Regions from separate parts of the Sphingomonas sp. CFBP 13706 genome, predicted to be linked through region 1. Evidence: riboswitches for the same ligand, from Rfam matches in the RefSeq annotation. Region 1 holds a riboswitch; the other holds the start of a gene.
What was found. A riboswitch is a leader RNA that binds a small molecule or an ion and turns the genes downstream of it on or off. The one in region 1 is predicted to bind fluoride.
Positions count from the first base shown of each region.

Region 1 (13,109 bases):
ACCGCCAGCGTCTTGCGATCAGGCGAGAAGCCCATGCCGTGCACGAGCAGCTGTCCTTTGTAGAGCGGGCTGAGGTTCGAGGGGGTCTGGTCGCCGAGCTTTATCACGCCGAGCAGCGTGTTGGTCGACGGATCGATCACCGACACGGTGTTGGAGAACTGGTCCGAAGTGTAGAACCGATCGTGCGCGCTAACAGGGATGTCGGGGGTCGCGTTCGGTACCTGCTGCGCAAATGCCGGGGCCGAAAAAGACAGGGCAGCACAGGCGGTTAAGGTAAAACGCTTCATGGACGGTCTCCGTGATGGGGGTGACCGGTCGCGGTCGGTTCAGTGTGAAGCGGCAACGCGCCGCCTTCGGATAAGATGCCCTGCATCACCGCGATTTCTTGACGCTGTTCGACGATGATTCCCTGGGCGAGCCGGCGCAGGCGTTCATCCTTGCCGAACCGCAGTTCGACTTCGGCCATGTCGATCGCGCCCTGATGATGCGGGATCATCATCTTTGCGAAGTCGCGATCGGGATCGCTCGAATAACCGGTCATCATCGCGCCGTGCATCCGCGCCATCGCCGCATCCATTGCGGACGCGAAACCGTCCGTTTGCGCTAAAGCACCCGTCGATACGGACACGGCTATCGCCGTTAGCAAGGCCGTGCGAGATTTCATCGTCATGCCTTTAGTGTTCCCATTTATGACACGCGAGCGATGAATGCCGAGCGTGACAGCGTAAGTAATTGCGGCGCAGCCGCCGGTCCAACGCATAAGCATGGTCGTTCCGATCATCTAACAAGAACGGTAGGCGATCTATGATCGCGTTTTCGTATTGAAACCATCGCGACTATGCGTTGGACGCGAGGGACATATCGGTCGATCTAGCGGCATCGGACTGGCACGATCACCCGCCGGATCCGCGATAAGGATCAAACGATGAAAGCCACGATCGTTCTGGTTGCCGCGATGTTGGCCTCCGTAGCGCCAGTCCCGGCGATCGCTCAGGCCTATTGGGCTGCACCTGCGGCGGACGACTTTCCCTGCGATATCAAGGCGGTTCAGGCACCGTGGTCGAAGGCTGATATCGACCTTAGTCATCATGACCGGATCTATGTGTCTGACCCGACATCGACGAAGATCGTTGTCATCGATCCTGCAGCGGGCAACGAACTGGGACGCATCGACCTCGCCAAAAGCGCGATAGCTGAGCCCAGCTTTTCCAGCTCCAAAGTCCAGCACCTGGCTGCAACGCGTGACGGGCGGACCCTGGCGGTATCGGCATTAGCGCAGCACAGTGTGACGCTCGTAGATCTGGCCACGAACACGGAACGAGGCCGGACCGTGTTCCAGACGTCGCCTACCGCCGTCGCGTTTACGCCCAATGGGCACGAACTCTGGGTTTCGCTCGGCGATGAACATGCCATCGCGGTCGTGGATCCTAAGACCGCGCGGGAGATCACCCGCGTACCAGCAAGTGGCGGAGCGGGCGCGACCATCCTGTCGCCAAACGGACGTTATGCCTTTGTATCGCTTACTGAAAGGCCGTCCATCCTGGTTGTCGACGTCGAGCATCGGCGCGTCGTCGGACACGTTGCCAGCAACGGTGCAGGTGCGGGAGCAATCGCGGTCTCGCCAGATGGCAAACAAATCTGGTCAACACGCCGCGAGAGCGGCACGACCACGGTCTTTGCTGCCAAACCGCCGTTTGCGGTACGCGAAGTGATAAACACTGGTCCAGCAACGGGCGCGGTCAACTTCGCCCAGCGCGCGGACGATTCCTTTGCCTATGTCAGCGTTGGCGGCGATCAACCTGCAATCAAGGTCTATAGAACCGACAGCCTGGAGGCTGTGACAACCATCCCGCTACAAGCGGCTCCGAGTGCGGTTTGGCCGTCGGGCGATGGTACGAGGATCTATGCCAGCCTGGCCGGAACCAACAAGGTCGCTGGGATCGACACGCTGACGTACACCACCGCGTCGACGATCCCGATCAGTACGGATGCGCAAAGCCTGATCTACGTTCCTGGTGCCGTGCGATCAGGAAAAGGTCTCGCCAATCTAGTGCCATCCGGGCGCGATGCGGCGCTTGCCCTGGCGGCGCGTTGATCGGTCTTACACCGTCTGTAATCTTCCAACGAAAGCCCTTTCCAAAATGACCAAGCCCCCCGTCAGGATCGCGATCAGCGGTGCCGCAGGACAAATTTGCTATTCGCTGCTCTTCCGGGTCGCGCAGGGTGACGTGTTCGGACCGGACCAGCCCGTTATCCTTCAACTGCTCGACGTGCCGCAGGCGATGGACGCAGTACGCGGCGTGGTCATGGAACTGGAGGATTGCGCGTTCCCGCTGCTGGCAGATTTGATCATTACTGATGATCCGATGGTGGCTTTCAAGGACATCGATGCGGCCATGCTGGTCGGGTCTCGTCCCCGCTCGAAGGGCATGGAGCGCCGTGATTTGCTCGCTGCCAACGCAGCGATCTTCAAGACGCAGGGCGCAGCGCTGGACGCAGTGGCCAAACGCGACGCCAAGATCCTGGTCGTCGGCAATCCCGCCAACACAAATGCCTGGATCCTTGCGCAAAGCGCACCGGGTTTTCCTGCCGAAAACATCACGTCGATGATCCGCCTCGATCACAACCGCGCGCAAGGACAGCTTGCGGCCAAGGCGGGTGTCGGTGTCGATGCGATTACGAAGCTCGTCGTCTGGGGAAACCATTCGCCAACGATGTTTGCCGACTGGGGGAATGCCGAACTCGATGGCCAAAAGCTTGCCGACCGTATCGGAGACGAGCCTTGGTACCGCGAAACGTTGATCCCCACCGTTGCGCAGCGCGGAACCGCGATCATCGAAGCACGGGGTGCGTCCTCGGCCGCGTCGGCCGCAAATGCAGCGATCGACCATCTGCGCGACTGGGTGCACGGCGCAGGCGATAATTGGGTGTCGATGGGCGTGGTGTCAGATGGCGCCTACGGTATCCCGCAAGGACTGGTGTGCGGCGTGCCGGTGCACTGCATGAGCGGTGGGTATGCGCTTATCGAAGGCCTTACCTTCGATCCGTTCCAGCGATCGATGCTCGATCGCACGATTGCCGAACTGGTCGATGAACGTGAGGCGGTTATCGACATTCTGAAATGACCAATCGGTATATCTGATTGGAATGACCGTAATCTTTGGTTGGTTCGATTGATCTCCTTTCCCTATCATTGGGGCAAGGAGATCGGGCATGACCCTCGAACAACTCAGGATTTTCGTCGGTGTCGCAGAGCGCGAGCACATGACGCGCGCTGCCGAAGCGCTCAATGTGACGCAGTCGGCCGCAAGCGCTGCCATCGCCGCGCTAGAAGCTCGGCACGGCGTGCCGCTGTTCCACCGGGTCGGCCGCGGGATCGAACTGTCCGAAGCGGGCCGCATGTTTCTGATCGACGCGCGCGCCGTCCTTGGCCGTGCGGCGAGCGCGGAACTTGCACTGGCCGAATATGCCGGGCTGGAGCGCGGCACACTGCGGCTGGTCGCAAGCCAGACGATCGCGGGCTATTGGCTGCCCCGCCAGCTAGCGGCGTTCCATGCGCGCTACCCCGCGATCACGATCGAACTGGCGATCGACAACACGGAAGGGGCCGCGGCGCGCGTGCTCGACGGCGCAGTCGAGCTCGGCTTCGTCGAAGGTGTGATCGACGAGCCCGCGCTCGCGCATTGGACGGTCGCGAACGACCGCATGGTGCTGGTTAGCAACCGCGCTGCCGACACGATCGACGAGGACTGGATCCGCGCCGCGCGCTGGATTATCCGCGAGCAGGGATCGGGCACGCGCTCGTCGTTCGAGGAGGTGTTGCGCCAGCGCGGCGTCGATCCGTCGGACCTCACCACCGCGCTGACCCTGCCGTCGAACGAGGCGGTCCGCAGCGCGGTCGAGGCTGGCGCAGGCGTCGCGGTCCTGTCGCAGCATGTCGTCGCACCTGCAATCGCGGCCGGAACGTTGCACGATCTGCCGCTCGGTCTGCCGCGGCGTCCGTTCTACGCGCTGAGGCACAAAGAGCGCTATCGTACCCGGGCGGCCGATGCGCTGACCGATCTCATCAAGGAGACTGGCAAGTGACCGCCGATTTGAAACCCGTTCTCGATGGCCTGAAGCCGCTCAGCCGGCTCGACTCTCCACGCGAGATGATCCGGCAGTTCACCCCCAACTGGTTCGCCGCGACGATGGGCACCGGCATCCTCGCGCTGGCCTTGCCGCAGGTTCCGGGGGTCGGCGCATCGCTGCACCCGGTCGGCGAGGCACTGTGGTATTTCAACATCGCGCTCTTCACGCTGTTCGCCGGGCTCTACACCGCGCGCTGGACCATGTTCGGGCACGAGGCGCGGCGGATCTTCGGGCACAACACCGTATCGATGTTCATCGGTACGATCCCGATGGGCCTCGCGACGATCATCAACGGGTTCCTGGCGTTCGGCCTGCCGCGGTTCGGCGCCGGCGTGATCCCGATCGCCGAGACATTGTGGTGGATCGACGTCGCGATGTCGCTCGCCTGCGGTGTAGCGATCCCCTACCTCATGTTTACCCGGCACGAACATTCGCTCGACGGCATGACCGCGGTGTGGCTCCTGCCAGTGGTCGCGGCCGAGGTCGCAGGCGCGAGCGGAGGCCTGCTCGCACCGCATCTGGCGGACGCCCATCATCAGTTCGTTGTGCTGGCGACCTCCTATGTCCTGTGGGCCTATTCGGTGCCGGTCGCGTTCGGCATTCTTGCGATCCTGATCCTGCGGATGGCTCTCCACAAGCTGCCGCACGAGAGCATGGCCGCCTCGAGCTGGCTCGCGCTCGGTCCGATCGGCACCGGTGCGCTCGGGATGCTGGTGCTCGGTAGCGACGCGCCCGCGATCCTCGCCGCCAACGGCCTCGGCCAGATCGGCGCAGTGGCGCAAGGAATCGGCACGATCGCCGGGCTGTTGCTCTGGGGCTTCGGCCTGTGGTGGCTGGCGCTCGCGACGCTGATCACGATCCGCTACTGGCGCGCGGGCATTCCGTTCAACCTTGGGTGGTGGGGCTATACCTTCCCGCTCGGCGTCTACACGGTCGCGACCTTCAAGCTCAGCACGACGCTCCAGCTCGGCTTTTTCGGGATCGTCGGCACCGTCCTCACGATCGCACTCGCCGCGATGTGGCTGCTGGTCGGCGCCAAGACGGTCGCAGGCGGCTGGCGCGGAAACCTGTTCGTGTCGCCCTGCATCGCCCAAGCCAATTAAAGGGCCGAACTGATCGTCCTGCCGGATCGAACCGGCGCATCCGATCGACCCGTACCGGGCAGACCGGCGGACAGGTCGCGCATACAGATCATGACAGAAACGGGAGAATGTTGGTGGACAGCCTGGATATGAAACTGGCGCAGGAGACGAACCGCCGTCGCTTTCTCGCAGAGGCTGCGATCGGCAGCGGCGCGCTGATCGCCGCACCCGCGCTGGCGCAGAGCATGGTCGACCTGCATCTGCCGGGTGGCCCATCGGAACGGCCGATGACCAGTGCGTTCCCCGGCAAGGGCAGCATGATCCTCCAGCGGATCCACCCGCCGCTGCTGGAAACGCCGATGAGCGTGTTCAATGGCGACGTCTTTACGCCGAACGACCAGTTCTTCGTCCGCTGGCACTGGGCCGACATTCCGACCGCGATCGATGTCGAGGCATTCCGGATCAAGGTGCACGGCGCGGTCACGCGGCCGCTGTCGATCTCGCTCGCGCAACTGCTGAAGCTGCCGCGCGTCGAGCTGGCGGCGATCAACCAATGCTCGGGCAATTCGCGTGCGCTGTTCCAGCCGCCCGTCGCGGGCGCGCAGTGGCGCCACGGGGCGATGGGCAACGCCAAATGGCTAGGCGTGCGGCTGCGCGATGTGCTCGACATCGCCGGCGTGAAGCCGGGCGCGGTCGCGGTACGGTTCGGTGCGCTCGACCAGCCGGTGGTTGCGGGCGCACCGGATTTCGCCAAGTCGCTGTCGATCGACCACGCACGCGACGGCGAAGTGATGCTCGCCTTCGGGATGAACGGCGAACAGATGCCGCTCCTCAACGGCTTCCCGGTCCGGCTAATCGTACCCGGCTGGTATTCGACCTATTGGGTCAAGATGCTGAACGACATCGAGGTGCTTGCCGCGCCCGACGACGGTTACTGGATGGCTAAGGCGTACAAGATCCCTGACACTCCAGGCGCGAACGTGCGGCCTGGCCAGAAGGATTTCCCGGCCGTCCCGATCAACAAGATGATCCCGCGCAGTTGGGTCACGAGCCTCGACGAAGGGCAGGCGATCGCGTTCGACCGGTCGATCCCGCTGGGCGGCATTGCGATGGGCGGCGATTGCGGCGTCGCCAAGGTCGATGTGTCGACCGACAACGGCAAGACCTGGTACAAGACGACGCTCGGCCCCGATCACGGCAAATACAGTTTCCGCCGCTGGGACGCGCAGGTGCCGCTCACGCATGCGGGTCCGACCAGACTGATGTCGCGCTGCTGGAACACCGCCGGCATCGCGCAGCCGATGACGCCGATCTGGAACCCGGGCGGGTTCATGCGCGGCAACATCGAAACCACCAACATCGTCGTCGGCTGAGGAGCGCTCCCCCATGAAAACGCCTTCCATCGGCACGCTGTCGTTCGGGTTCGTCGGCGCGACCGTCGTTCTTCTGCTCGCGATCGGTGCCCCGAACAGCCGCGTCGCCCCGCCGCCTGCCGCCCCGACCGCACCACCGCCGCCAAGCGTCTCGGCGCGCGGCTTCTCGCTGGTGTCCACTACAGTCGATCTCCCGACCGACGAAGGCCAATATCCCGCCGGCCCGCATGCCGACGTCATCAACGCCAACTGCACCTCGTGTCATTCGGCGAGCATGGCGCTGAACCAGCCGCCACTCTCTTCCGATCAGTGGACCGCGGAGGTCACCAAGATGCGCGAGGTCTACAAGGCTCCCGTTGCACAGGCTGACGTGCCGGCGATCGTTGCTTATCTGACCGCCATGAGCGCAAAGCAGCCGGGCGCCGCGAAGGGCAAGGCGCAAGACCCCGATCCGAAGGCTGCGCCCGACGTATCGGGGGGATCAGGCTAGGCCCATCAACTCACGGCACGCGGTTCTGCGCGCGAAGTGCTGTGCAGCGTGTACGTGTCTCGCGCAGTGTTGCATTGGGGGCAAGGCCGTTCGCGGGCACCTTGGGTATCGCAACGCGCTGCGACAGGTAGATGCCGTTGTGGCCCGAGCAGAGATAGGCCACGAAACAGGCGACGGCGATCGGCACCGCATAGCCGGCGCCGAACAGTTCGATTCCCATGAAGGTGCAGGCGAGCGGGGTATTGGCGGCCCCGGCAAAGACCGCGACAAAGCCGATCGCGGCGAACAGGCCCGTCGGCACGCCCAAGAAAGGCGCCAGCGCGTTACCGAGCGCTGCGCCGATGAAGAACAACGGCGTGACTTCACCGCCTTTGAAACCCGCGCCGAGCGTAACGACGGTAAACAGGAGCTTGATCGCCCAACTCCACGGATGCGTGTCCGGTCCGAAGAAGCTGGCGATGGTAAGGCTGTCGGGCCTCGCTGCCAGGACACCCAGGCCCAGATAGTCGCGCGTGCCGAACAAGAAGACGAGCGCGATAACGAAGACCCCGCCGATCACTGGACGTAGCGGACCATAGGGAACAATCCGCTTGAGCCATCCCCCGACCAGGTGGTTGGCTTCGGCGAAGGCCAGACCAACCAGTCCGAATATGATCCCCGCAACACCTGCCTCCGTCACGAGCAGCGCATCGACCGGTATCGACGCGCCGATCGGGTAGACACCGTGATGGATACCCCAGGCGAGGCACGTCCAATCTCCGACCAGCGCCGCAACGAGGCAAGGCACTAGCGCGGAGTATTCGACGCGGCCGATCGCCAGCACTTCGAGCGCGAAGACCGCGCCTGCGATCGGCGTGCCGAAGACCGCGCCGAACCCGGCTGCGATACCCGTCATCAACAGGATGCGCGTGCCGCCCGCATCGAGGCGGAGCGCGCGGCCGAAACCGCTGGCAAGGCTTCCGCCCAATTGGACGGCGGTGCCCTCACGTCCGGCCGAGCCACCGAAAAGATGCGTCACCACTGTGCCGAAGAAGATGAGCGGCGCCATCCGCAGAGGCACCCCGCCACCAGGCTCGTGGATCTGCTCCACGATCAGGTTGTTGCCGCCCTCCACCGAGCGCCCGGTGAGATGGTACAGTAATCCGACAACGAACCCGCCCACCGGCAGCAGATAGAGCAGCCAAGGCGACGCAAACCGCAGTCGCGTAACGGTATCGAGACTCAGCAGGAACGCCGCACATAGCGTCCCGACGAGTGCCGCCATGGGCAGCAAGATCAGCGCCCAGCGCAGGACAGAGATCGCATGGTCGTGACGATCGCGCATGAATGCCGCGACGTTCAGCGTGCCGACGAGATTGCGAAAGGTAGCGCGCACAATTCCTCCTTGCTGCCTGAAGGCGCCAAGTAGGAATCATCAGCTCTTATCAGAGCGGTTCGGCCAAATTGCCCGGCAGAAATCCATTGCCAAAGTCGATCTATGAGACGTTTGCCCCAACCGTCAATGGGCATATTGGTCGGGCAAATGCTCGGACCGGGCAGTCGGCAGCGTCTATCTAAGCCCGTTATTATGTACCGACCCCGGGTACGCTGCATGCGGGACCGATCGGCTTTGGCCCACGTCGTTTTTGGGCTTCGTCACAAGGGGGTGATACCGCACGAAAGCCGCGGATGCGCTGCGGGGTCTGATCGGCTCGCAGCAAACCTAGGGATGGCTGCTACGAGCGTGCCGTCCAGATGCCGACGAGCGCGGCCAGTGACACGAGCATGAGAAACCCGTTCATCACTAGGAGCAACGTCGCTGGCAGGCGCTTGATGTCCGGTCGTGGCGGCGGGGCGCCTGCGCCCATCTCTCGCCACACCGCAGCGGCGAAGCAAAAGGCGCTGAACAAGATCAGCATGGTCCCGGTCGCCGTCGCCAGCCACGGGAACACGACGTCCTTGAGCAGCGCGCGCGCGCCGATACCGGAAGCGAGCGCCGCCAGTCCGGTACGTACCCAGGCAGCATAGGTGCGTTCGCCGGCGAGGATTGTGCGGTCCGCGGCAAGCTCTGTGCGACGGTCGGCGCTGTCCACCTGCTGGACTGCGCTGTCCTTCAGCTTGCTCGCGCTCTCCGCCAGCTTCGCATGGGCCCGATCGGCGTCGTGCGGCGCGTCCATCAGCCAGCGGTAACGGCGATGCGATGCCAGGCAGTCGAGAGATAGCCGGCGAAGTTCCAGATCGCCTCGGGCCGTTCGGGCTGCATCTGCCCGGCACCGTCAACGGCGCGCACGATCAGGACGTGGAGTCCGGGAGACAGATCGACCGTGACGTGCCACTGCGTCCAGCTCCAAGGCGCATCGGGTTTTGCAGTCAGTTCCGCCTGCAGCCAGTCGGTGCCGCCATTGACGGAGACCTCGACGCGCGAGACCGCTCGGCCGAAGGCGACCGCATAACCCGCGATTTCGCACGCGCCGGCGCTGACATGCGCGCCGTCCACCGGCGCGCAGATCGCAGCATTGAGCGGCATCTCCTCGATAGTCAGACCCCGATCCCAGTCCGCGTCCTCCTTCGCTACCGATGCCGGAAAGAGCTTGTAGTCCTTGGCCTGGATCGGCGCATCGGACGGGCGATCGCGCACCTCGATGCGCGTCAGCCACTTGGCGCTACGAACGCCCGCATAACCCGGCACGACGAGCCGCAGCGGTGCGCCATGTTCGGGGGCCAGCGCCTCGCCATTCATGGCCCAGACGATCAGCACGTCGGGCTCTAGCGCCTTGGCGATCGAGATCGAGGCACCGAACGGTGCTGTCTCACCATCGACATCCACGTTGTCGGCCCCCGTAGTGCCGACGAACGACGCGCCGTCCTGGATGCCGGCTGCGGCGAGCACGTCGCACAGTGCGACGCCGGTCCACGCCGCATTGCCGATCGCGCCCACGTCCCAGGGATCGCCCGAAGTCTTTTCCACGTCTTGAAGATGTGCCCGACGATTGCCGGCGCACTGCATGGTCGCGGTCACTGTCCGGGTCGCAAATGCCGTTTGAAGTTCGGCAACCGTGTAGGAGCGCGGGCGGTCGACTAAGCCGTCCAGCGCTATACGATGATCGTCGGCCAGTTCCGGCGTAGGTCCGTGGCTGCGGATGTAGAAGTTCGCCTGCGGCGTCAGGAAGGACGTGATCAGTTTATCCGGGGGCGTTTCCGCATTGAGCGGCTCCGGACAGCGGAGGATCAGATTCTGTTCGGCGCGATCGGATGCGGTCATGCAAGCGGCCTACCATGATGAAATCAATAGCGAAATCGATCGTTTTGCTAGGCGATGTCACCCAGACTCTTTCGATAGCTTATCCCTTTCTAGACGGCGGTGGAGCGATCACTATGCCGTCGCGCGAAGGCGCCGAGCGCCAGACAGCCTTTCCCGTAGATCGTCGCGATGTGGCTGGACTTGCTACGACGGCTTTGTCCCAAAAGTCGTCGCTAGGTACTAGGGATGACGGAAAACCCTGTCGCCATCGCAGATGCGCGACAAACGGGTGTTTTGCGCCGCCTGAGCCAGCGTGCCGGCGTTTAGGCGAGGCGTGTCAATGATATCAATGATGTCCGCGCCAGCGCTTCCCGAACCCGCACCACGTCGATAAGCTTTCACCTAGGGGGGCGGCTTGTGGACGAGTGGGAACAACGCAACGAACAGGAACGGCGCGATACCGAGACGTTTCGACGCATTCACCGAATGGTGAAGCAGGGCTATGCCCCTGATTGGAGCATTACCGACGTTGAAGATGCCATATGGCTCGACCATCCCGGCGAAGGCCCCGCACTTCAGATATACCCGGATGGCAAGGTTGTTTCGCGTGGCGGCGGCGCAAAGCTCGACCCTCAAGCGGCTGAGGAACATGATCGCATCTACAATGACGACAGGGGCGATCACGACCGGTTCGACCGTTGGCTCGCGACCGTTCCCCTCCCCTCATTGCGCGAGCGCACCCGGGCAGGCCGCGAACGGCTGATATATCAGCCCGGATGCCTCGTGCTTTTTTTTGTGGGAAGCCTAGCATTCGGCAAGGCCCTAGAATGGTCGTGGAAAGCCATCACGGGGGGCTAAACGACGACCGGCCTGAGCGCCGCCGACATGAGGATTGCACCCTTGCAGTGAACGCAATCCATCTTGTGGCCGTCCTCTAGCTCTGCTTCCCAAATACCGTTTCGCTTGCCGCAACCCTCATGGGGGCAGTCGAAGGCAAGTTGATCAAGCACGACTTCAAAATGATCGCCGACCTCGCTTAACGATACCTCAGCCGACTGGATGCACTTCGTGCAACGAACCTTGATCGATGCCGCGCCCTTCGCAGGATTGCCACGATGGACAAACAGGGGATCAGTTCGGCGTTTCACTAAGGTGCCGCAAGCGCAATCCATCTGGAAAACTGGATAATGAGTGCCGCCCGGTACCGTCGCGGTAGAAGCAAGTACCTCATCAATAACTTCGATAATGTTGCCACACTCAGCTCGCCAGTCAGTCGTGTTCGCTTCGCCCTTCAATAGGCTGACAATCGAAGGGGCGTGCAGGGCGTTGCCGAGCTTGTAGTATCGCTTTTTTAGTTTTTTGAAGTCAAGACGAGCCTCAGATCCGATGTCGCGATACTCACCCGTTTGATCGTCGACTTCCCTGATGAACACGGTGCTATCTGCGAACGGATCAATCTCAAGGAGGCGCTCAAGTAGTTTCGGTGCCTGCCAATCGAGCCGCTTAAGATCGCCCAGCTCATCAAGATAGTTGATCGCATGGCCGTATATTAACGCTTCGAGGCCCAGCCTCAATTCAAGCGCAGCATAGATGACTGATCGCTCGTCATTCGATGCAAGCAGCTTGCGGGCTTGATCGGCGGAACGCTGGGCAAGAGCTCGAAACTCATCCCGGCGCGACCAAACATAGTCATGATCCATTCGACAATGGTAGCACGGGCCGCACGGCCATGCCATCCGCACGCGAGCGTTCGGCTAAACCGACGCGCTTTGACGAATGGCAGATTTCGTCTCAACGGGTTAAAGGCTCAAAAATGATCCGCGTCACACTTTCTAAACTCAAAGCTTGGTTCTCACCCGGCGTCTCTAGCAACAGTGCAAACTCAATTAATAAGAGTAAGATGCAGAGTAATCCGGCGCCAGTCCAAATTGCGGGGTCCGCGAAGAAGACTAAGCGGAAAGCGCAGAGGCAAGCCAGAGCGCGAAACCGCTAGAGCTACCTGTATCCGGCGCCCACCTTAATAGGGGATTCAGCCTAGAACAGACTCAGATGTACGCTACGCGCTGGCAGAGCGGCTCAGGCGCAATCACCTGTTTGTTGCCAGTCCCACCGTTTGACCGAAAGCGATCGAATTTCGGAAATGTCCGGATTGAAGATTTAAGCTATAGACATCAGCAATAATTAGCACGGTTCTGTCTCCGAAAATGTCACAATCCGGACGCGCGCGCCGTTCTGGAAAAGCATCCCTTTTTGAGGAAGCCTTGGCAGTCAGAGGGAGGGGGCTCGACGCCCCAAGTCATCACCGGCCGTGGACATGAAGAGAGCGGCCGAATTGGGGAGCTGAACCGATGATCTGAACGTCCGCTTCTGGATCGCACATGACTGAGATCGGGAGGGCTTAGCCTATCGCTCCGCGTTCTGCGCCGCGACATGGTGTGGATCGTCGCCGGGGAAATCGTTACCTATGCCGCCGCCTCCGACCCCGCCGCCGCCGCCCATACCACCACCGCCGCCGCCGCTCCGGCCAGCGTCGTCCTTGCTGCTACCGCCTCTGCCGCCCGACGACGCCGGACGCGTGGGTCCCTGCATCGCGATGGTCAGGTCCGGCGGGATTGGGTCGAGATCGAGCGCATCACGCACGAACGCACGGAGCGACACAACCAGCTCGTGCGTGTGGACCGGGTGGCCCGCGACCAGCTCGCGAACCGCCCCGTCCGCGAGCCGGACATGCTCCTCGGTACCGAGCAGGATGATGTCGGACAGCGCGGCCTCGACTGCGTCGCGGATCCGGCGTGTGCGGTCCGATCGCGCGG
Region 1 is NZ_JACYVM010000015.1:23,194-36,302, reverse strand. Features, by position in the region: gene IFS44_RS18500 (YncE family protein) at 1-287, opposite strand, end outside; gene copM (CopM family metallochaperone) at 284-781, opposite strand; gene IFS44_RS18490 (hypothetical protein) at 926-2,095, shown strand; gene IFS44_RS18485 (malate dehydrogenase) at 2,142-3,125, shown strand; gene IFS44_RS18480 (LysR family transcriptional regulator) at 3,214-4,086, shown strand; gene IFS44_RS18475 (TDT family transporter) at 4,083-5,234, shown strand; gene IFS44_RS18470 (molybdopterin-dependent oxidoreductase) at 5,342-6,586, shown strand; gene IFS44_RS18465 (hypothetical protein) at 6,600-7,076, shown strand; gene IFS44_RS18460 (voltage-gated chloride channel family protein) at 7,087-8,451, opposite strand; fluoride riboswitch at 8,475-8,551, opposite strand; gene IFS44_RS18455 (YidH family protein) at 8,792-9,232, opposite strand; gene IFS44_RS18450 (sulfite oxidase) at 9,232-10,317, opposite strand; gene IFS44_RS18445 (hypothetical protein) at 10,714-11,154, shown strand; gene IFS44_RS18440 (hypothetical protein) at 11,151-11,996, opposite strand; gene IFS44_RS18435 (hypothetical protein) at 12,700-13,109, opposite strand, start outside.

Region 2 (12,286 bases), on a different contig from region 1:
ATACGCAGCATGCCGATTTCGCGATGCTGGACGGTGAAACGATTGGGCATGGACAAACCCTCGATTGGTGGGGGGATCAGGAGCGTGGGCTTCGCGAGGCGCGGTGTGCCCGCGCCTCGCGAAGCGTCGCGTTCGGGGTGAGGCCGGTCGCCGGCACCTTCGGCACCGCGACGCGCTGCGACAGGTAGATGCCGTTATGACCGGAGCAGAGGTAGGCGACGAAGCAGGCCACCGCGATCGGCACCGCATAGGCAGCGCCGAACAGTTCGATGCCCATGAAGGTGCAGGCGAGCGGGGTGTTGGCCGCGCCCGCGAACAGCGCGACGAAGCCGAGCGCGGCGAATACGCTGGTGGGCACGCCGAACATGGGGGCGAGTGCGTTGCCGAGCGCCGCGCCGATGAAGAACAGCGGTGTCACCTCGCCACCCTTGAAGCCGGCGCTGAGCGTGACGACGGTGAACAGCAGCTTGATCGCCCAGCTCCACGGATGCGTGTCCGGTCCGAAGAAGCTGGCGATGGTGAGGCTGTCGGGCGTCGCTGCCAACGTGCCGAGTCCGAGATAGTCGCGCGTTCCGAACAGGTAGACGAGCGCGATGACCGCGATGCCGCCAATGGCGGGGCGTAACGGGCCATAGGAGACGATGCGCTTGAGCCACCCGCCGAGCGTGTGATTGGCTTCGGCGAAGGCGAGACCGACCAGCCCGAACGCAACCCCGGCGACGCCCGCCTTGGTGACGAGCAGCGCATCGACCGGCACCAGCGCATCGATCCGGTAGACGCCGTGATGGATGCCCCAGGCAAGGCACGTCCAGTCGCCGACCAGTGCCGCGACCAGGCACGGCACCAGCGCGCGATATTCGACACGCCCGATCGCCAACACCTCCAGTGCGAACACCGCCCCTGCGATGGGCGTGCCGAACACCGCGCCGAACCCGGCCGCAATGCCCCCCATCAGCAGGATGCGGGTGCCGTCAGCATCGAGCTTGAGCGCGCGACCGAAACCGCTGGCGAGACTGCCGCCCAACTGGACGGCGGTGCCTTCGCGCCCGGCCGAACCGCCAAACAGATGGGTCACCACCGTGCCGAAGAAGATCAGCGGTGCCATCCGCAGTGGCACCCCCCCGCCCGGTTCGTGGATCTGCTCGACAATAAGGTTGTTGCCGCCCTCCACCGAGCGGCCGGTCAGATGGTAAAGCAGTCCGACCACGAACCCGCCGATCGGCAGCAGGTAGAGCAGCCAGGGAAAGGCAAAGCGAAGCCGGGTCACGGCATCGAGGCTCCACAAGAAAGCCGCGCAGAGCGTTCCCACCATTGCGGCCATCGGGACCAGGATCAAGGCCCATCGCAGCACCGACATGGCATGGGTGCGGCGATCGCGAATGAACGCTGCCATGTTGAACTGGTCGTAGAGATTGCGAAATGTCGCGCGCACGATTCCTCCTTGCTGCCTTGCGGCGCCTGGTAGGAATCATCGACCCTTGCGAGGGCGGTTCGGCCGAATGGCCCGGCGGAAATCCATCGCCGTGCCGAGCATATGCTGTCCGACGGCGACCTGGTCAACCATCGGCAGGGTCACGATGAGACCATTGTTTTGCTGAGGATCAATAATTGGCTCAACCATGGAATAAATCTCGACGGGCGTCGTCTACGCTTTCGAGACTGATGCGCCGGAGGCTTATGCGTAGACGAAATTGGATGCTGGGTCTGACTGCTTCGGCCATGCTCACCGGCGCAGTCGCGGCCGCCCCCGCCGATGGCTACGCCAGCATGGTATCTGCCGCGATGGACCGGATGATGGCGGGCATGATGGTCAAGCCGTCCGGCGACGTCGACCGCGACTTCGTCGCAATGATGCTTCCGCATCACCAGGGCGCCATTGATATGGCGGTGGCAGAGCTGCGCTACGGTCATAACGAGCAGCTCAAGCGCATTGCGCAGGAGATCATCATCGATCAGCAGCAGGAGATCGCCGCCATGAAGTTGGCGATTGGTCAGCCGCTACCCCCTTCGACGCCAGCCCCGACGCAGGGCGGCGACTACCACAGCCATATGGAGCACTGACATGATCCGGACCTTCCTGCGCTCGGCCGCCTTGCTGATGAGCGCCGCACCGGGCATTGCCATGGCCCAGCAGGCGCCGTGGAACGCCAAGGACGTGCCTGTCAGCCACCGCGACCGCGTCTATGCATCCGAACAATTCTCCAACACGGTGTCGGTGACGGACCCGGCCGACAACAGGTTGCTCGGCGTCATCAAGCTCGGCGATCCGCAGCCGATGAATTTTTCCCCGCTCTACAAGGGGCAGGTGCTGGTTCACGGCCTCGGCTTCTCGCCGGACGGGAAAACACTGGCGGTCGTGTCGATCGGATCCAACGCCGTGTCGTGGATCGACACCGCCACCAACACCGTCAAGCACACGACCTATGTCGGGCGCAGCCCGCATGAGGCGTTCTTCACGCCGGACGGCAAGGAGGTGTGGGTTACGGTACGCGGCGAGGATTACATCGCCGTGCTCGACCCCAAGACGTACAAGGAGACCGGTCGCATCAAGACGCCCGGTGGTCCGGGCATGACGATCTTCTCTCCCGATGGCCGATACGGCTATGTCTGTTCCTCGTTCAATCCGGTGCTGGCCGTGTTCGATGTCTCGACCCACGCGCAGGTCGGACAGGTGGCGCAGCCGAGTCCGTTCTGTCCCAACATCGCCGCGACGCCGGACGGCAAGCAGGTGTGGTTCACGCTGAAGGACATCGGCAAGACGGTCGCATTCGATGCCAAGCCGCCTTTCGCGATCCTCAAGGTGCTGGATACCGGACCGATCACCAATCACGTCAACTTCGCCCGCACGGTCAGGGGACAGTTCGCCTATGTCACGGTAGGCGGGGAAAACGCGGTGAAGGTGTTCCGCACGTCCGACTTCGCGCTTGTCGCCACCATCCCGGTCGGCAAGATGCCGCACGGTGTCTGGCCATCGGGCGACGGCCGGCGCATCTATGTCGGGCTGGAGAATGCTGATGAACTTGCCGCGATCGACACCGCCGGCAACAAGGTCGTTGCCACCGTGCCGGTCGGACAGGCACCGCAGGCGATCGCCTATGTGCCGAACGCTATTCCGACAGGCCTCGGCACCGACAATCTTCAACCGCTCGGTACGGCAGGCAAGGCGGTGCATCTGAACATGGGGCCGGTTCGCGGCAATGGTGCTGCAAGCAGCATTACCCTCTTCGACCAGGGCATCATTCAGGTCGTGCAGAGTGCCGTTACCGGTTTGCAGCCCAAGAAGCCTTACATGCTCGTGCTCACCGCCAACGCGGACGGCAGCGGTGCGGTAGAGCCGCTTGCGAACTTCATGAGCAATCCGGCAGGTGCGGCGATCGTCAACGCGTCGGGTCCGATCCGGCAGATCGTTCAAGGCAGCACCGCGGCACCCCGGCGTTTTCTGGCGGTCGCCGAGGTGGTGAACGGCGCTCCGGGCCGCATCGTGCAGGTGCAGCGCGACTGAGATGGACCCGCTTGCCGCCGCGATCGAGCCACTGATCCCCGGTCTGCGCCGCTATGCCCGGTCGTGGTTGCGCGATCCGGCGATGGCGGATGACGTGGTGCAGGATTGCCTTGAGCGCGCGGTCGGGCGCTGGCGCCAGCGACGGGGTGCGGAGGTCCGCCCATGGGTCTACGCGATCCTGCACAATCTGTTGGTCGACCATCAGCGGCAGCACAGTCGGCGAGGTACGGCGGTTCCGCTCCACCTCGTCGACGACGCTGCGCTCGGCCGCCCGGCCGATCAGGACGTAGGCCTGCACCACCGAGACCTGTTGCGCGCACTTGATGCGTTGCCCGAGGAGCAGCGGACGGTGCTGCTCCTCATTTCCGTCGAAGGTCTGTCATATGGGGAAGTCGCTGCCGTCGTCGGCGTGCCGCTGGGAACGGTGATGTCGCGCATATCGCGGGCGCGCGACCGTCTGGCGACGCTCCTCCGCGAGGGTGAACGGCCACGATTAAGGAGTATTCGATGACCAGCCCGATCGGAGAGGACGATCTGGCCGCGTGGATCGATGGAAGGCTGTCGCCCGAGCGGCAGCGTCTGGTCGACGCTTACCTTGAAGGCCAGCCGGACGTGCATGCCCGTTTGCGGGAGCAGGCGGAGCAGGCGCGAGCCCTTGCGTCCCTGTTCGCTCCCATCGCGGAGGAACCGATCCCGGCGACGATGCGCGTCGCAGCCATCAGGGGACGGCAACGCCAACCGCCTTGGCAACTCGCCATCGCCGCGTCGCTTCTGCTGGCGGTCGGATTTGGCGGTGGTTGGTCGAGCGCGCGGTGGAGCGGCGAACCCCACGCGGGCATCGCGGCGCTGGCCAATGAGGCGAGCGACAATTTCCGTGTCTATGCCGCCGACCGGATTCGACCGGCGGAAATCGGCCCCGACCAGCGCGCCATGCTGATCCGATGGACCTCCAGCCGATTGGGTGAGCGCGTGACCATCCCGGACCTCAGCACAGCGGGTTACCGCTATGGCGGGGGGCGATTGGTCGCGACGCCCCACGGCCCTGCAGCGCTGCTCCTCTATGATGGACCGCAAGCGTCGAAGCTTGCGGTGCTGACGAGGCCCATGCAAATCGACAAGAGCGCAAGCATGACCAGCACGTCCAGCGGGACCATGGGCCGGGTCACATGGGCGGTCGACGGGATCGGCTATAGTGTGGTGGGGGAGCGCCCCGCTGCCGAGCTGCATCCGATCGCCAACGAGGTCCAGCGCCAGGCCGATGCGGCGCTTGTGTCCTGATAGCACCTGGCCAGTTCTCAGCGCCGACAGGCACTGGGCGGACCAGCGGGATCACGGCTTGCGCGCGGCATCGTTCCGGTCGGCCTCTGCCGGAGTCAGCCTGGCCCGTTCGCGAATGCGACGTTCGAGTGGAGCGCCGACGAACAGTACGAGCATCGCAAGGCTCAACCCGCCGATGATGAGCGGCCACACCTCCAACCCTGCTGCCGCGCCGATCGTGGCTGTTACCCAGATGCATGCGGCAGTCGCCAATCCATGCACTTCCTGACCCTGGCCGACCCGCAGCACAGCGCCGGCACCGATGAAGCCGACGCCGGACAGAATGCCCTGCATCGCCCGTCCTGCGGCATCGGCGTTCACATTCGGCAAGCCACTGTGTACGATCGCCTGCACGGCGATGCAGCTCGCCAGACCGACGAGGCCCAGCGTCCGCAAGCCCATGATCTGCCGGTTCTCGCGCGAGCGTTCCCAGCCGAGCACCATCCCAGCCGCGGTCGCCACCACCAGCCGCCCGATCGCATCGATCCAAAAGCCGAGATCCGGTGCCGCTGACGCTTCGATCATTCGACCAGCACGTGCACATGATGCCAGGCGGTGCACAGATAGCCAGCGAAGTTCCACATCGTATCCGGCCGCTCGGGCTGACCCTGTCCAGTGTCGTCGAAGGCGCGCACGACAAGGTGCTGGCGCCCCTTGTCGAGCGTGGCGTCGAGGGTCCAGCGCCGCCAACCCCAGTGCGCCTCCGGATCATCGGTGAACGTCGCCTGTTGCCAGTCGCGACCACCGTTTACCGACACTTCGACCCGAGAGACGCGGCGATCATAGGCGATGGCATAGCCCTCGATCCGCACCTCCCCGGCCGGCAAGCTTTCGCCAGAGCCGGGCACGCAGATCGCGGCGTTGAGCGGCATGGCATTGATGGTCAGACCCTGGCTCCAGTCGACGGTGTCGCTCGTCACATCGGCAGGAAAGAGCTTGTAGTCGTGCGCCTGGATCGGTGCGTCGGATGGCGTCTCGCGCACCTCGATCCGTGTCAGCCATTTGGCGCTCCGCACCCCGGCATAGCCCGGCACCACCATGCGGATCGGTGCGCCGTGTTCGGGCGTCAGCGGCTCGCCGTTCATCGCCCAGGCAATGAGGACGTCGGGTTGCCGCGCCTTGTCCATGGCGATCGAGACCCCGAACAATGCTTCCTCGCCTTCGACGTCCACCTCGTCCGCTCCGGTGAACGCCACGAACAGGTCGGACGCATCCGGCGCACCGACGGCATCCAGTACGTCGGACAGTCGTACGCCGGTCCACTCCGCATTGCCGATCGCGCCCACGTCCCACGGGTCGCCGGACGTTTTTGCGAACTGCTGAAGATCCGTGCGCCGGTTGCCGGCGCACTGGAGAACTGCCGTCACCGTCCGCGTGGCCAACGCGCTCTTCAACTCCTCCACCGAGAAGGAGCGTCTTTCCATGCTCATCCCGCTGACCTCGATCCGGTGATCGGCAGGCAGATCAGGCACCGCACCATGGCTGCGCACGTAGAACAGCGCCTGCGGCGTCAGGAACCGCTCGATCAGCGCGCCGGGCGTCGGCTCGGCGTTGTAGGGCTCGGATTTGCGCTCGATCATATCAGTCATGGACGAACCAACGCCGCAAGCGCGCGGATCGCTTCAAATCTTCAAGACTATCGCAGACGAAGGATTACCGATCGTTCCGATATCCAGATTGAAATAAACGGATCAAACGGTTGGTCGTATCGATAAGATTGCGCGATATAAGCTGCATGACCCTGGAGCAACTCAGAATATTCGTCGGTGTCGCCGAGCGCGAACACGTCACCAAGGCAGCGGAGGTGCTGAACGTCACGCAGTCCGCTGCCTCCGGCGCGGTCGCGGCCCTCGAAGCGCGCTACGGGGTTCCTCTGTTTCACCGTGTCGGGCGTGGCATCCAGCTGACCGAAGCAGGCCGCGGCTTTCTGGAGGAAGCGCGCGCAGTGCTGGGGCGGGCAGCGCATGCCGAGACGATGCTGGCGGACTATGCCGGGCTTGCCCGTGGTTCGTTGCGGATCGTCGCAAGCCAGACGATCGCGAGCTACTGGTTGCCGGCAAAGCTCGCCTCCTTCTACGAACGCCACCCGCAGATCGCGGTCGAACTGGCGATCGACAACACCGAAGGTGCAGCAGCGCAGATCCTGAGCGGCGCGGCGGAGCTCGGTTTCGTCGAGGGCGAGGTGGACGAACCGGCGCTCGCCCTCTGGAATGTCGGGCGTGACCCGATGGTGCTGGTCGGCCATGAGGACGCCGGGCGCGTCGACGAGGACTGGCTTCGCGCTGCACGCTGGATCGTCCGCGAGCAGGGTTCGGGCACGCGCTCGACCTTCGAGGACGTGCTGCGAACGCGCGGGTTTGATCCGGCCCAGCTGACAGTAGCGATGACGCTGCCGTCCAACGAGGCGGTGCGTACCGCGGTCGAGGCCGGTGCCGGCGTCGCTGTGTTGTCGCGATTGGTCGTCGCACGCGCGCTCAAGGCCGGCGATCTGGTCGAGTTGCCGCTTGGGTTACCCGATCGCGCCTTCCACGCGCTGCGCCACAAGGAACGCTATCGCACCCGCGCGGCCGACGCGCTGACGGACCTCATCAAGGAGCAGGTCGCATGACTGCCGACGCACCTTCGGCCCTGACCGGCCTCAAGCCGCTAAGCAGGCTCGATCACCCGCGCGAGATGATCCGCCAGTTCACACCCAACTGGTTCGCCGCGACGATGGGCACCGGCATCCTCGCTCTCGCGCTGCCGCAGGTGCCCAATATCGGCCCCGCGCTCAAACCGATTGGCGAGGTGTTGTGGTTCTTCAACATCGCGCTCTTCATCCTGTTCGCCGGTCTCTATGGCGCGCGCTGGGCGATGTTCGGGCATGAGGCACGGCGCATCTTCGGCCACAACACCGTGTCAATGTTCATCGGGACCATTCCGATGGGCTTGGCGACGATCATCAACGGATGCCTCGCCTTCGGGATCGCGCGGTTCGGTAACGGCATCGTGCCGGTCGCACACGTCCTGTGGTGGATCGACGTCGCCATGTCGCTCGCCTGCGGCGTGTTGATCCCCTACCTGATGTTTACCCGCCACGAGCACAGCCTGGACGGCATGACTGCGGTATGGCTGCTGCCGGTCGTCGCAGCGGAAGTGGCGGGTGCCAGCGGCGGGCTGCTCGCGCCGCATCTGACCGATCCTCACGCGCAGATCGTGACGCTCGCCACTTCCTACGTGCTGTGGGCCTATTCGGTGCCGGTCGCGTTTGGCATCCTCGCTATCCTGATCCTGCGCATGGCGCTCCACAAGCTCCCGCACGAGAGCATGGCGGCATCCTCTTGGCTTGCGCTGGGGCCGATCGGCACCGGGGCGCTGGGTATGCTGGTGCTTGGGGCGGATGCGCCGGCGATCCTCGCGGCGCATGGGCTGGTCGGTGTCGGTACCGTCGCGCAAGGGATCGGCGTCGTCGCCGGGCTCTGTCTGTGGGGTTTCGGCCTGTGGTGGCTGGCGCTCGCGACGCTCATCACCATCCGCTACTGGCGCGCCGGCGTCCCATTCAACCTTGGCTGGTGGGGCTATACCTTCCCGCTCGGCGTCTACACCGTCGCCACCTTCCGCCTCGGTACGACGCTGAACCTAGGCTTCTTCGGTATTGTCGGCACAGTGCTGACGGTCGCGCTCGCGGCGATGTGGCTGCTGGTCGGTGCCAAGACACTCGCCGGAGCATGGCGCGGCAACCTGTTCGTCTCGCCCTGCATCGCTACCCCGAACTGATCCACCCTGATGATCGGATCAATCGGTCCGATCACTTGCAGAACGCCGCTTCGAACCGCCAGCGTGGCTGGCCACAGGAGAGCCTTGTCATGGACAATTTTGACGCCGCGCTGGCGAGTGAAACCAGCCGTCGCCGCTTTCTCAGGCGTACGGCGCTCGGCACCGCCGGCCTTGCCGCAGCACCTGCGCTGGCGCAGCAGCTCGTCGACCTGAAGCTGCCTGGCGGCAATGCCGAGCGGCCGATGACCAGCGCCTTTCCTGGCAAGGGCAGCATGATCCTCCAACGCATCCATCCTCCGCTGTTGGAGACGCCGATGGACGTGTTCGACAAGTCGGTGTTCACGCCCAACGACCAGTTCTTCGTTCGCTGGCACTGGGCCGACATTCCAACCTCGATCGACGTCGAGAGCTTCCGCCTCAACGTCTTCGGCCACGTCAACCGACCGCTGTCGATTAGCCTCGCCCAACTGCTGCGCCTGCCGCGGGTCGAGATGGCGGCGGTCAACCAGTGTTCGGGCAACAGCCGTGGGCTGTTCCAGCCCCGGGTCGCCGGCGCGCAATGGGGCAACGGCGCGATGGGCAATGCCAAATGGCTCGGCGTGCGCCTGCGCGACGTGCTGGACCTCGCGGGGGTCAAGGCAGGCGCGGTACAGGTGCGCTTTGGCGCGCTCGATCAGCCGGTTGTGGCGGACGCCCCTGACTTCGAGAAGGCGCTCGACATCGACCATGCCCGCGACGGCGAAGTGATGATCGCCTTCGGCATGAACGGCGAGCAGCTGCCGCTCCTCAACGGCTTTCCCTGCCGGCTGATCGTCCCGGGCTGGTATTCGACCTACTGGGTCAAGATGCTGAACGCGATCGAGGTACTGCCCGGCCTTGACGACCAGTATTGGATGGCCAAGGCCTACAAGATACCGGCGACACCCGGCGCGAATGTCGCGCCCGGTGCCAAGGACTTCCCGACCGTGCCGATCAATCGCATGATCCCGCGCAGCTGGATGACCAGCCTGCCCGATGGCCAGGCGATCGCCTATGAGGCGTCGATCCCGGTCGGCGGCATCGCGATGGGCGGCGATTGCGGCGTCGCCAAGGTCGATGTCTCGTCGGATGGTGGGCGCACTTGGTACAAGACGACGCTCGGAGTGGACGAGGGCAGGTACAGCTTCCGTCGGTGGGATGGTCGCGTGCCGCTGAGACGCGGTCCCAACCCGATCATGGTGCGCTGCTGGAACACCAATGGGGTCGCCCAGCCGATGAAGCCGATCTGGAACCCGGGCGGGTTCATGCGCGGCAACATCGAAACCACCACCATCATCGCGGCCTGAGGAGCGAGTAGCATGAAGACCCCGTCTACCGGCATCATGGCCGCTGGCCTGATCGGCCTGACCGGTATTATCCTCGTCTCGATCGGGGCGCCGAGCAGCCGCAAGGCGCCTGCCCCGATCTCCGAGACATCCGAGCCGGCACCGCCCACCAGCGTCTCAGCCCGCGGCTTTTCGCTCGCCTCGACCAGCGTCGACCTGCCGGTCGATGACGTTACCTACCCCGATGGTCCGCACGCCGACGTCATCAACGCCAACTGCACTTCGTGCCACTCGGCTAGCATGGCGCTGACCCAGCCTGCGCTATCGGCGGATCAGTGGAAGGCGACCGTCACCAAGATGCGCGAAGTGTACAAGGCTCCGGTGGCCGAGAAGGACGTCAACGCGATCGTCGCCTATCTCATCGCTATGCCGAGCCACAAGGCGGCACCCGCGACAGGCAAGGCACAGGATCCCGACCCCAAGGCGGCTCCCGATGCCTCAGGTGGAACAGGCTAACCGATCTCCTTCCATAATCCCGAAATACCATCGTTTGTGGGACGGTCGCCAGCAGTGAACTGCAACGCGCCGACACTGCCTTGCGAGCGGACAGAAGGAAGAGCTTCAACCCTCAATGAAGCTTCATCGGTGCCGTTTGGTAGGGTGCCGTTTGGTCCTCCTTGGTTAGGACTCCAGGCGGACCAAAGGGCCAATCCGAGCTAAATTCTTAATGTCCCTTTTTGGCGGAAATCGGACCGGCCAGAGTAGGAACGCAGAGGGTATACCTGAAACGCACCGGCGGGAAATTAAGTATATAGAGGCGAGGCGGCAGGAAGGGGGACGGGGAGGGCGGTATTCGTCTGGAAAGCGGACGGACCGGAAGCGCCCAGTTGCGGACAATCAAGCGCGCGGCAGCAAAGTCCAATACCAGTCATTTGTTCATGCAACCTGACCTTGCAAGGGGCGCGCACAATCTGCCCTGCTCGTACAGTTCAGGTGACCGTCTCCTTACGAGGCCGCGACGGCCCACATCGGCGCTTTACGCGAGATCATCCAGTCCCCGATCGCAGGGCGGATGAAGAAGGCGATTATATCAATGATCGCGTGGGCGATCATGACCCGCATCAACGATCCATGATGAAGGTAGTAAACCGTCAACAGCGCGCCCGCAGCCGTGGTGGCGAGCATCCCCTTTAAGCCATAGTGCGCGTGCGCCAGGCCGAAGCCCAACGCTGACACCACCAGCGAGACCGCAAGCGAGCCCGTGACCTGTAGGAGCAGCAGCGGAAGCGCCAGCCGGAAGAACAGCTCTTCACTGAAACCGGCATTAAGGCTCAGCAACAGCGCGAGAATGGCTTCGCGACGGTTGCGGGGGATCAGCGCTTGGTCCGGGCCCGCTCGCGGCAAGAGGCTTTTCTTAAGCCTCCACCACTGGATCGCGAGAGATAGCCCGATCCCGACGAAGAGGCCGATCCCAATCTGCAGCGATCGATCGCTCGAGACCTCTTCATCGGACTGTAGCAACCGGTTCGCCGGTGTGAAGGCCGAAGGAAATCCTTCGAAGGGCCACAGCGCGTGCGCTAGCCAAAGGCTGACGACGCTTGCACCCACGAAAACCAGGAAGCTTTCGACCAGCCATCGGCGGTAGAGGTTCTGCCGCTCCGTCGTGTCGGATTGCGTCTGGAACCGTGCATACGCGGTAATATCCCGCCGCACCCACCACGTTCCCCCGACGAGCATGACCGCGATCCAAGCTGATGAGAGCACCATATTCGTTTCTTCCCTGTCAGTTTCCTTGTTGGAAAGTGATCATTGCTTTCCGTTCAGTCAAGTCGTAAGTTGCTGGTATGGAAAGTGAGCGACAGTTCGCGGGAGAATGGTGCATGAACGAGATGGAGGCGGCGCAGTCGCTGGAACTGATGCGGACGACGCGCGGGGCATTGGCCGCGCGGGCGAAATGGTCCTTAGCGCGCCATGCGGCGGTTGGACTGCTGTTGGGCGGGCTGATCGCTGGCTATGCGCTGCCGGGTCCATGGCCGATGGTCTTGGCTGGCGCATGCATGGCCGCCACGGCGATGGTCGTCGCCCGCGATCGGCGACGGGACGGATTCTTCGTCAGCGGGTATCGGTCCGGGCGCACGTGGTGGGTGACGTTCGCGATGCTGCTGGTCGGGTTGGCTGCGCTGGTGGGCGCGATCGTCCTAAAGCAGCGCTATGGCATTACTTGGGCGCCGGTCGCGATTGGAGGCGGCATGGCGGTGTTCGCTACGATAATGAGCATCGTGTGGGAGCGGATGTACCGGCAAGAGTTGGATGGAGCGCGGCATGGGCGCTGAACGGCTGGATTCGCTAATCCACCCTCCGGCGCGGCTACAACTCATGGCGTTGCTGACCGACGTGAGCGAGATGG
Region 2 is NZ_JACYVM010000028.1:3,716-16,001, forward strand. Features, by position in the region: gene IFS44_RS20850 (voltage-gated chloride channel family protein) at 77-1,432, opposite strand; fluoride riboswitch at 1,456-1,532, opposite strand; gene IFS44_RS20860 (DUF305 domain-containing protein) at 1,696-2,061, shown strand; gene IFS44_RS20865 (YncE family protein) at 2,063-3,502, shown strand; gene IFS44_RS20870 (RNA polymerase sigma factor) at 3,504-4,013, shown strand; gene IFS44_RS20875 (anti-sigma factor family protein) at 4,010-4,780, shown strand; gene IFS44_RS20880 (MgtC/SapB family protein) at 4,832-5,344, opposite strand; gene IFS44_RS20885 (sulfite oxidase) at 5,341-6,399, opposite strand; gene IFS44_RS20890 (LysR family transcriptional regulator) at 6,555-7,427, shown strand; gene IFS44_RS20895 (TDT family transporter) at 7,424-8,575, shown strand; gene IFS44_RS20900 (molybdopterin-dependent oxidoreductase) at 8,665-9,900, shown strand; gene IFS44_RS20905 (c-type cytochrome) at 9,913-10,395, shown strand; gene IFS44_RS20910 (CPBP family intramembrane glutamic endopeptidase) at 10,885-11,646, opposite strand; gene IFS44_RS20915 (hypothetical protein) at 11,760-12,212, shown strand; gene IFS44_RS20920 (transcriptional regulator) at 12,202-12,286, shown strand, end outside.
Region 2: another riboswitch for fluoride. It lies ahead of IFS44_RS20850 (voltage-gated chloride channel family protein); the one in region 1 lies ahead of IFS44_RS18460 (voltage-gated chloride channel family protein).